One region of the Devosia sp. 919 genome, then DNA from elsewhere that is predicted to be linked to it. Evidence: predicted binding sites of a transcription regulator. Region 1 holds the regulator's gene; the other holds the start of a gene.
The links. Region 1 encodes LexA, which represses DNA repair genes until DNA is damaged. Its sites were predicted from a motif close to TGTTCNNNNTGTGTTCNG; they were not measured.
Positions count from the first base shown of each region.

Region 1 (5,757 bases):
GCAAGGCCCGGGAAACCCTCGAGCGCCTTGTCGCCATCTCCAATGGAACACCCCCATGAGCGATATTCTCAAGCAGATCGAAGCCTATAAGCGCGAGGAAATCGCCGCGGCCAAGGCCCTGCGCCCTTGGGACGAAGTGGTTGCTGCCGCCCATGACCAGCCCCCGCCACGCGGCTTTCTCGCCGCCATCAAGGCCAAGCGCGCCCGCGGCGAATACGCCTTGATCGCCGAGGTCAAGAAAGCCAGCCCCTCCAAGGGCCTGATCAGGCCCGATTTCAACCCGGCAGAGATCGCCCGCGCCTATGAAGGGGCCGGCGCGACGTGCCTTTCGGTCCTCACCGATCAGCCCTCGTTCCAGGGCTCGCCGGCGTTCTTGCGCGAGGCGCGCGACGCCACCGCCTTGCCGGTCCTGCGCAAGGATTTCCTCTTCGAAACCTACCAGGTCGCCGAAGCGCGCGCTTGGGGCGCCGATTGCATCCTCATTATCCTCGCCGCTGTCGGTGACGACGTCGCGCGCTACCTGCTCGATTCCGCCCGCGAATGGGGCATGGATGCCCTGGTCGAGGTGCATGACCAGCTCGAGCTCGACCGGGCGCTGGCGCTCGATGCCGAGTTCATTGGCATCAACAACCGCAATCTGCGCACCTTCGAAACCCGGCTCGATACCTCGGTCAACCTCGCGGGCGGCGTTCCAGCCGGCAAGGTGCTGGTCAGCGAAAGCGGCATCAACGGCCATGAACACCTGCAGCATCTCGACCGCACAGCCGGCATCGGCACCTTCCTTGTCGGCGAATCGCTGATGCGCCAGGCCGATGTGGTCGCCGCCACCCGCGCCCTCCTGCAGGGTGTGCGCCAGGCCGCCCATCCATGAGCGAGCCGCAGCTGACCCATCTCAACGAGCGCGGGGAGGCCCGGATCGTTGATATCGGCGACAAGGCAGTCACCCGCCGCCGCGCCCTCGCCCAGGCGGTGATCAGCGGTCGGCCCGAAACCATTGCCGCCATCATGGGTGGCGCCCTCAAGAAGGGCGACGCCCTGGCCGTCGCGCGCGTCGCGGGCATCATGGCAGCCAAAAAGACCGCCGAGCTCATCCCTCTTTGCCACCCCATCCCGCTCACCAAGGTCAGCGTCGAGCTGGAGGCGCGCGAGCCCGGCGCCATCACCATTCTTGCGACTGCCGAAACCACCGGCCAGACCGGGGTGGAAATGGAAGCCCTCGTGGCGGCTTCCACCGCCGCCCTTACGCTTTACGACATGGCCAAGGGCATCGACCGCGAGATGGTTATCTCCGCGATCTGTCTGCTCGAAAAATCGGGCGGCAAGTCCGGCGATTTCCAGCGCGCGCCATGAGCCTGCTCCCGGTTGAAGACGCCCTCGCGGCCATTTTCGCCCGCGTGCCCCCCGCCCGCACCGAGTCGGTGCCGCTGGAAGCTGCCGCCGGCCGGGTGTTGACCGAGCCCCTGCTCGCCCGTCATGACCAGCCGCCTTTCCCCGCCAGCGCCATGGATGGCTATGCCGTGCGCGCCGCCGATATCGTGCCAGGCGCGAGCCTTGAAGTCGTGGGCACCGCACAGGCCGGCGCCGGCTTTGGCGCGGATATCGCCCCGGGCACCTGCGTGCGCATCTTCACCGGCGCGCCCGTGCCCCCCGGCGCGGATGCCGTGATCATGCAGGAGGAAGCGACCCGCACCGGCGATCGCGTCAGCTTTGCCGCCCAGCCTCCCGTGGGGCGCAGCATTCGCCCGCTTGGCCACGACTTCCGGCAGGGACAGGAGCTGATTCCGAGAGGCTCTCGCCTCACCCCCATGCAACTGGCCGTCGCAGCCGCCGCCAATTGCCCGACGCTGCCCGTTGCCGTGCAGCCGCGCATCGCGCTCCTTGCCACCGGGGACGAACTGGTGCTGCCCGGCACCGCTCTCGGACCGGGCCAGATCGTTGCCTCCAACAGCTTCGGCTTGCGGCCGCTCCTTGCGCCTTACGCCGCAGAGATCCGCGACTACGGGATCGCTCCCGACAACCGGGCGGCGCTTGCCGAGCGCCTTGCCGGCATCTTTGCCGAAGCGCCCGACTTCGTCATCACCACGGGCGGCGCGAGTGTTGGCGACCATGATATCGTGCAGGAAATCCTGCTGAGTCTCGGCGTGCAGCTTGATTTCTGGCGCATCAATATGCGCCCGGGCAAGCCACTGATGTTCGGCACTCTGGGCAAAACCCTGGTGTTTGGCCTGCCTGGCAATCCGGTTTCGGCCATGGTGACCGCCGCCGTCTTCATCAAGCCGGCGCTGCGGCGCTGGCTCGGCGTCGCCGAACCCGCCCCCTGGCACCTGCCGCTCCTTGCGCCCACGCCGCCCAATACCGCCCGGCGCCACTTCATGCGTGCCCAAAGCGTGCATTCAAGCCGAGGTGCGGGCGTGCTCCCCATCAGCGAAACCGATAGCGGTCATACCTCCTCGCTGGCCCGCGCCGATATGCTGCTGGTGCAGCCTGAATACGATCCCGGCCAGCCGGCTGGCGCTCTCGTTCCAGCCATTCCGCTGGACGGGTTCTAGGCAGAGCCAAAGAATTTTCGCCTCCACCCATGAGCGTTATTGCAGAACATAACTGGAACACCTATGCTCGTTCAGTCTTTGTTCCGATTCTGCGATTGAAGGGCTCCGATGCTGACGCGAAAGCAACATGAACTGCTGATGTTCATCCATGAGCGGATGAAGGAAAGCGGCATTCCCCCTTCGTTTGACGAAATGAAGGACGCGTTGGATCTGGCCTCCAAGTCGGGCATTCACCGCCTGATCACGGCGCTTGAGGAGCGCGGCTTCATCCGCCGCCTCCCCAATCGCGCGCGGGCGCTGGAAGTGCTCAAACTCCCCGATTCGATGAACCCCGCGCTCGGCGGCCGCAAGGCCCGCTTCGAGCCCAGCGTCATCGAAGGCAATCTGGGCCGTGTTGCCGCTCCGCCGCCGCGCTCGGGCTGGAGCGATGATTATGTGCGCCCCGTGGCCGTGCCGGTCATGGGTCGGATCGCCGCCGGTACGCCCATCGAGGCCATCCAGAGCCACTCCCACACCATCTCGGTGCCACCCGAAATGCTTGGCCCGGGCGAGCACTATGCGCTGGAAGTGCGCGGCGATTCGATGATCGATGCGGGCATTTTCGATGGCGACACCGTGCTGATCCGTCGCCAGGATGTTGCCGGGACCGGCGAGATCATCGTTGCCCTGGTGGATGACGAGGAAGCCACCCTCAAGCGGCTGCGTCGCAAGGGCAACACCATCGCGCTTGAAGCGGCCAATCCCGCCTACGAAACCCGCATCTTCCCGCCCGACCGCGTCAAGGTTCAGGGCCGCCTGGTGGGCCTGCTGCGTAAATATTGACGCCCAGGGTCGAAAAACTCTGTCCTGTCCTGCTGCGAGTGGTGGCGCAAGAACGCCAGTGCTTGGCGTTCAGGCATCCTTTGGCTGGCTTTCAGCTGGTGAAAGGAACACGGGAAGGCCCCGAGCCGATTGAAATCGGTGCCCTGCGTGAACTCGCAGAGGAGTCTGGCCTGCAGGCAGAAGTTTCGCGCACCCTGCCTTCCAGTAGTGCCATTGCAGATAAACAGCTTTGGCACTTTGTTGTGGTGATCGCCTTGGCTCCCCTGGCCGAACACTGGCGCCACTTCACCCATGATGATGGCGGTCATTGGTTCGAGTTCTTCTGGTGGCCACTCGAGCGCCAACCGGGCCCCGAATGGCACCCCATGTTCCAGCGGGCCCTCGCCCACATCGCTCGCCACGCCTAAAGCCGGAATCGGCCAAGAAACAATCTCTTCGACGGAACTCGATTGCCGCCCTAGGGTCCTCATCAGCCGCACCAGACCAGCGCCTGTGTGCCCCCTCCTTCACCCTCCCCCTTGAGGGGAGGACCGGGGTGGGGGTTTAGTCCCCTCCTCCGCGAGTGACGTTAGACCCAGCTGGCCACCTCCAGCGCGCAATCCGCTCAAGCCCCATACCCCCCGACAATAACTTATCCCCGCCCGCGCCGATCACCCGCATAGTCTCCTCATCCGCGCACCCAAGCGAGATCATGACGAGTGGTTGGTGCGCGGAGGCTGGGGGATCGTGGGTCGCCGCGATCCGGCCGGTGTCCGCAAGAGCCGTGGACCTCTATCGTCCGGTGGTCTTGGGTGAAGAATCGCGATGGCAGCTGCACTGGCCATCGGAACCCTGATGTGGCGCAGGCAGCGGTGCCCGCCAGGGTTTAGTTCGACATCCGCGGAATCTGGCATGCGCCGCAGGAGGGCGCGGGCGTCGGCACCCAGTCGCTGTTGGCGGGGCGGAGCTTCCGTTTTGCGCAACGTTTTTTGAGGCAATGCCTCGCCAACGCCGCTCCCAACCGGAGGCCTCGCGCCGACCGGAGTTTCGCCGTGCCTTGGAAACAGAAATCCCCGCCGAAGCGGGGATTTCGAAGTCGTTGGGCCTTATGCCCTAGTGGTTGTCGCGCGGCACGCCATAGGTCTGGGCAATGCGCTGGTAAGCCACTGCTGGCTTGAGTACGGCGCCATTGCCGAGCTGGTCGACCAGCCCGCGCTGGATCTCCTGCCAGGGCGTCTGGTGCGCGGGGTACTTGTAGCCGCCCGCTTCCGCCAGTTCCTGCCGGCGCGTCGCGATCTCGGCGTCCGAAATCAGGATATCGGCGGTGCCATTGTTGAGGTCGATCCGCACCCGGTCACCCGTGCGCAGGATGGCAAGGTTGCCGCCCGCTGCCGCTTCGGGCGAGGCGTTGAGGATCGAGGGCGAGCCCGACGTGCCGGATTGGCGCCCGTCGCCAATACAGGCCAGCGCGTGGATACCCTTCTTGATGAGGTAGGCAGGGGGCCGCATATTGACGACTTCGGCCGCCCCCGGGTAGCCGATCGGGCCCGCGCCGCGCATGAACAGCAGCGTGTGCTCGTCGATATCGAGCGAGGGATCATCGATCCGGTGATGATAGTCCTCCGGACCATCGAACACCACGGCCTTGCCCTCGAACATGCCGGGATGCTCGGGATTGGCAAGGTAGCGCTCGCGGAACTCGGGCGAGATCACGCTGGTCTTCATGATCGCGTTATCGAAGAGATTGCCGCGCAGCACCAGGAACCCGGCTTCTTCCTTGAGCGGCTGCTCGAAGGGGCGGATCACCTTCTCGTCCTGGATGGGGGTGTTGCGGCAGTTCTCGCCGATGGTCTTGCCGTTGACGGTGGGTGCATTCTCACGGATCAGCCCCTGCTTCATCAGCTCGTTGACCACCGCCGGCACGCCGCCCGCATGGTAGTAATCCTCGCCGAGATATTCGCCGGCCGGCTGCAGGTTCACCAGCAGCGGCACCTTGTGCCCATAGGTCTGGAAGTCCTGCAGGTCGAGCTCGACACCGATATGCTTGGCGATCGCCTGGATGTGGATCGGGGCGTTGGTCGACCCGCCAATCGCGGAATTGACCACGATGGTGTTGATGAAATTGTCCTTGGTCATGATGTCGGAGGGCTTGAGGTCCTCATGCACCATGTCGACGATGCGCTTGCCCGTGCGATAGGCCATTTCCTGGCGATCGCGATAAGGCGCGGGAATTGCCGCCGAACCCGGCAGCTGCATGCCCAGCGACTCAGCCAGCGAGTTCATCGTGGTTGCCGTGCCCATCGTGTTGCAGAAGCCGGTGGACGGCGCCGAAGACGCCACCAGCTCGATGAACTGCGCATAATCGATCTCGCCGGCCGCCATCATCTGGCGCGCCTTCCACACAATG
Region 1 is NZ_JABAOL010000001.1:2,269,901-2,275,657, reverse strand. It holds gene trpD (anthranilate phosphoribosyltransferase) at 1-59, shown strand, start outside; gene trpC (indole-3-glycerol phosphate synthase TrpC) at 56-871, shown strand; gene moaC (cyclic pyranopterin monophosphate synthase MoaC) at 868-1,350, shown strand; gene glp (gephyrin-like molybdotransferase Glp) at 1,347-2,549, shown strand; gene lexA (transcriptional repressor LexA) at 2,658-3,371, shown strand; gene HRQ64_RS11155 (NUDIX domain-containing protein) at 3,413-3,778, shown strand; gene HRQ64_RS11150 (IlvD/Edd family dehydratase) at 4,464-5,757, opposite strand, start outside.

Region 2 (5,757 bases), 190 kb from region 1:
GGCACACGTGAAAAAGATCGAGGCCATCGTAAAGCCGTTCAAGCTGGACGAGGTCAAAGAGGCCCTGCAGGAAGTCGGCCTGCAAGGCATCACGGTGACCGAAGCCAAAGGCTTTGGGCGCCAGAAGGGTCACACCGAACTCTATCGCGGCGCCGAATATGTGGTGGACTTTCTGCCCAAGGTCAAAGTCGAGGTCGTGTGCCCCGACGAGCTGGCCGAGAAGGCAATCGAAGCGATCCGCAATGCAGCACAAACCGGGCGCATCGGCGATGGCAAGATCTTTGTCTATTCCATCGAGCAGGCCATCCGCATCCGCACCGGCGAATTTGGCGACGACGCGCTTTAAGCAGCGCGCGAGACCATCAACCAACATCCGATCCAAACAGGGGAAGACTTAATGACTACCGCAAGCGATATCCTCAAGCGCATCAAGGACGAGAACATCAAGTATGTCGACCTGCGCTTTACCGACCCGCGCGGCAAGCTGCAGCACGTCACCATGGACGTGAGCGTCGTCGATGAGGACATCTTCGAAGAAGGCACCATGTTCGACGGCTCCTCGATCGGTGGCTGGAAGGCCATCAACGAGAGCGACATGGTGCTGATGCCCGATCCGAACTCGGCCTATATGGACCCGTTCTTTGGTGCATCGACCCTCGCCATCAACTGCGACATTCTCGATCCCCTGACCTACCAGCCCTATACCCGCGATCCCCGCACCACCGCCAAGAAGGCCGAGGCCTATCTTAAGGCGTCCGGTATTGGCGACAGTGTCATGTTCGGCGCCGAGCCCGAATTCTTCATGTTCGACGATGTGAAGTATTCCAATACCCCCTTCAAGGTTGGCTTCGAGGTCGATCATCCCGAGCTACCGTCCAACAACGACACCGCCTATGAAGGCGGCAACAATGGCCACCATATCGGCCTCAAGAAGGGCTACTTCCCCGTGCCGCCGCTCGACAGCGCGCAGGACATCCGCAGCGAAATGCTCGCTGCAATGGCCGACATGGGCGTTGTGGTTGAAAAGCACCACCACGAAGTGGCTTCTGCCCAGCACGAACTCGGAATCAAGTTTGCCCCGATGATCAAGGCTGCCGATGACGTACAGATCTACAAGTATGTCATCCACCAGGTTGCCAACGCCTACGGCAAGACCGTGACCTTCATGCCTAAGCCAATCTTTGGCGACAACGGGTCGGGCATGCACTGCCATCAGTCGATCTGGCGCGACGGCAAGCCGCTGTTTGCTGGTGACCAGTATGCCGGCCTCTCGATGGAAGCCCTGTACTACATCGGCGGCATCATCAAGCACGCCAAGGCCATCAACGCCTTCACCAACCCCACCACCAACAGCTACAAGCGCCTGGTGCCTGGTTTTGAAGCTCCGGTTCTGCTGGCCTACTCGGCCCGTAACCGTTCGGCCTCTTGCCGTATCCCCTTCGGTCAGTCGCCGAAGTCCAAGCGTATTGAGATCCGCTTCCCCGATCCGCTGGCGAACCCATACCTGGCCTTCTCGGCCATGCTGATGGCTGGCCTCGACGGCATCAAGAACAAGATCCATCCCGGCGATCCGATGGACAAGGACCTGTACGAGCTGCCCCGGCAGGAGCTGATGCAGATCCCGCATGTTTGCGGCTCGCTGCGCGAAGCCCTCGACAGCCTCAACAAGGATCGCGAGTTCCTGCTGGCTGGCGGCGTCTTCGACAACGATCAGATCGACAGCTATATAGAGCTGAAGATGACCGAAGTGATCAAGTTCGAGCAGACCCCCCATCCCGTCGAGTACGAGATGTACTACTCGGCCTAAGCCGAACCCGGAGAAACAGGAAAGGGGCCGAAAGGCCCCTTTTTCTGTTATCCTCGAGCACCTGGCCCCTGCCCCTTGCTGCCCTTGGGTGGCCGCAACATCTCCTCGAGCCGATCCGCAGGCTGGATCTTGAGAAACTGTAGCGCGAAGCCCTTCTCGGTGTGACGCACGACGCGGCCGATCAGCCGACCCAATGCCACCGGTGTGCCGATGCCGGGCCTGAACGAAGCCAAGACGGCGGCACCCGAGCACGAAATGTCGGCCACGGTGCATCGCTCCTGCTCGCCGCTTGGCAGCGTCACCGTGCTTGTGGCATTTTCCGGAACAACGCGTTCAAACCGGCGGGCATCGGTGAGACCACCCTCATTCAGGCGCTTGTGCCAGATGATCTTGGCCGCAAGCCGTTCCTGGTCCTCCTGGCTGAGGTCGAACACCATCTCAAAGCCGTCCGGCGTAGAGCGGGAAACCTGAGCCGGCAGGATGCCAAAGGCGTTGAAGTAGACCGATACCCGCTCGCCTTCAAAACCCAGCACGGGGGCCTTCACGGCCGCCCCATGAGGAGAGATCGAACATAGGTGGCAGGTGAAAACCGGCAATCGCTCGATGACTTTACTGCGCCGCTCGGTGATGGCGTAGCGGCCCGGCAGGTTCGCGGTCAGGCGGAGTTCCTGACGGTCGAACACGGACTTGAGCTGTGGCACAAGCTTGTCCAGATTCGGCAGCACGGTGAAATCCTCCGCGCAGCGTCATTACTTGTGTTAACTGCGCAGAGTTCAAGTCGCACCGGCCGGCACCCGTTCCCCGCAAGTCTGGGGCAGGCTTCAGCGCGGGTTAATGCCCGCCCAAGAATAAAGCTGAAAGGCGGGGCAAGGGATCCCGCAAGGCGGGATTGCTGCACACTAGACCAGATAGAACAGCGCTGAAACTAACGCCAGGACACCCCAACGGGGGGCAGACAGATTGACCAGCCGGTACGCAATACCTGATCCGGCATAAGGCCAAACGTCGATAGCAACCGAGCTTATCGGGACCGCTTGATACGCAGTACGACAATCCCTTTGAGCTCGCATACGGCAACTCCAAACACAAAACCGTATGACCCTTGTTCTAGCAGCGCGCCTTTAAAAAAGTGCTGCCAAGAAGCAAAGGCTTGGTAAATGCGTCGCCCGATACTGGGACAACTCCCGCCCGCTATTGCGCGGGGCGCAGCCGCTCGACCGATTCGATCTCGGCAGTGCAGTAGTTGTAGTCGAGCAGATAAACCCACCCGTCGCGGGTCGCCCGCACTTGGATATGCTCGTCATAGGGTACGTTGAGGAACACATCGCTATAGCCCTGCGCCTCGACCGACTGGCGAACCTGGCGCTCATCAAGGCACAGCATCGGGCCAAGAAGAAAATCGCGTTCCTCGTCACCGAAAAAGATCCCGAACTGCGCCTGTGCCGGCAGCGGGGCCACGACCACACCAAGCGTCAAGACCAGTGCCATCAGAGTTGGCAGCGCTTTGTTCATGGCTTTACCTTCGGTCCTGTCGCAGCTTGCAGGTCAATATGTTTCACCAACGTCAACCGCCAATGGGCAGTTGCCGGGTGTTCGCTCACCGATCATTGAGGGATCTGTGGTTAAGCTCGCCTGCGGCAAGCGGCGGCTTGCGCGAGCCGTTCAGATTTCGTTCATGTACTGTTCATCTGGGGAAAGCGCCTTACATGAATGGGGCGGGCGCGCTTGCGTAACCGCAATATGGTACCAACAGTGAACACGCCGATTCGGCAGACGGGGAACATGTCGGAAGTCGAAGACCTTTTTGCAGCTGCAGCTGAGTTAGCAAGTGCACCCGCGCCTGTTGAGCGTAGCCGGCCAGCTGCGCGCCAAGCGCCCGCGCAGCACGACTATTCCGCCGCAGATATTGAGGTACTGGAAGGACTTGAGCCGGTCCGGCGCCGTCCGGGCATGTATATCGGCGGCACCGACATCAACGCCCTGCACCACCTCTTTGCCGAGGTGATCGACAACTCCATGGACGAGGCGATCGCCGGCCACGCCAGCCGTATTGAGGTCCATCTGGGCGCCGACGGCTATATCACCGTTTCCGACAACGGCCGCGGCATCCCCGTCGAAACCCACCCGAAGTTCCCCAATCGCTCGACCCTCGAAATCGTCCACACTGTCCTGCATGCCGGCGGCAAGTTCGATTCCAAGGCTTACGAAACCTCTGGCGGCCTGCACGGCGTCGGCGTTTCGGTCGTGAACGCCCTCTCGGACGACATGGTGGTGGAAGTCGCTCGCGAACAGCAGCTGCACCGCCTGCAGTTCTCCCGCGGCAAGCCCGTGGGCGAGATCCAGCACCTAGGCCGCATCAACAACAGGCGCGGCACCACAACTCGTTTCCATCCCGATCCGCAGATCTTTGGGGAAGGCGCCCGCTTCTCGGCCGCACGCCTGTTCAAGATGACCCGCGCCAAGGCTTATCTCTTTGGTGGGGTGGAACTGCGCTGGAGCTGCGACGAGGAGCTAGCCAGCGACGATGCCCCCGCTCGCGCAGTCTTTCACTATCCCGGCGGCCTGCGCGACTTCATGGCGGACCGGATCGACGGGGAAACCCGGATCGTTGACGACATTTTCTCAGGCAACCATGGCAAGCCCGGCACGCACGGCGCCACCGAATGGGCCATTGCCTGGACGCTAGGCGACGGCGGCGTTGCGTCTTATTGCAACACCGTGCCCACGCCCGATGGCGGCACGCATGAGACGGGCCTTCGGAGCGCCCTGCTGCGCGGCCTCAAGAATTATGCCGAACTGACCAAGAACAAGGCGGCCGCCAATGTGACGGCCGACGATCTGTTCGCGCACTGCAACGCCATGCTCTCCGTGTTTGTCCGGGAACCCGAATTTGTCGGGCAGACCAAGGACAAACTCGCCTCTGGTGAGGCCACCCGCATCGTTGACACGGCTATTCGTGACGCTTTCGATCATTGGCTCGCCGCCTCGCCCAATCAGGCCGGCAAGCTGCTGGACTGGGCCGTAGAACGCGCCGAAGAGCGCATGCGCCGGCGCAAGGAAAAAGAGATCGACCGCGCCAGTGCAACGCGCAAGCTGCGCCTGCCCGGTAAACTTGCAGATTGCACGCAAACTGCCGCGCAAGGGGCTGAACTCTTTATCGTTGAAGGTGATAGCGCCGGCGGCAGTGCCAAGCAGGCACGTAACCGGCAGAGCCAGGCCGTGCTGCCGCTCCGCGGTAAAATTCTCAACGTGGCAGGCGCCAGCCGGGACAAGCTCGCCTCCAGCCAGATCATTCAGGACATCATCCAAGCCCTCGGCTGCGGCACTCGTGACCGCTACCGCGACGATGATCTGCGCTATGACAAGATCATCCTGATGACCGACGCCGATGTCGACGGCGCCCATATTGCTTCGCTGTTGATGACGTTCTTCTTCCAGGAGATGCCGAAACTCATCGAAGGCGGGCACCTGTTCCTGGCCCTGCCCCCGCTTTACCGCATCAGCCAAGGGGCCAAGACGCTTTACGCCCGCGACGACGCGCACAAGGCCGAACTTATGGCCACCGAGTTTACCGGCAAGGGCAAGATCGACGTCACTCGCTTCAAAGGCTTGGGTGAGATGCCATTCGCGCATTTACGTGAAACCACGATGTCACCGAAGTCGCGCACGTTGTTGCAGGTGAAAGTGATCGACACACAAGATGCAACGAAGTTGAGCGTTGACAGGTTGATGGGCAATCGTCCCGAAGCGCGCTTCGACTTCATCCAAGAAAATGCGGCATTCGTCACGGACCTGGACGTGTAAAGCACCCAGTTAAGCTTATCGACCGCAAAGCCGTTGACTTGAAAGGGCTTTGCGCTATGGTCCGGCCCGCTGGAGCATATTCCGGCTTGCCGGCATTTAAGGCGGTCTTCAGGGACCCTTCGCTGGCGTGGCTGAAATTGTTTCAG
Region 2 is NZ_JABAOL010000001.1:2,078,577-2,084,333, reverse strand. It holds gene HRQ64_RS10170 (P-II family nitrogen regulator) at 8-346, shown strand; gene glnA (type I glutamate--ammonia ligase) at 398-1,807, shown strand; gene HRQ64_RS10160 (PilZ domain-containing protein) at 1,855-2,532, opposite strand; gene HRQ64_RS10155 (hypothetical protein) at 2,999-3,319, opposite strand; gene parE (DNA topoisomerase IV subunit B) at 3,590-5,611, shown strand.
Region 2: a site for LexA is predicted at 3,467-3,484, ahead of parE (DNA topoisomerase IV subunit B). Genes of this name have one in related genera too.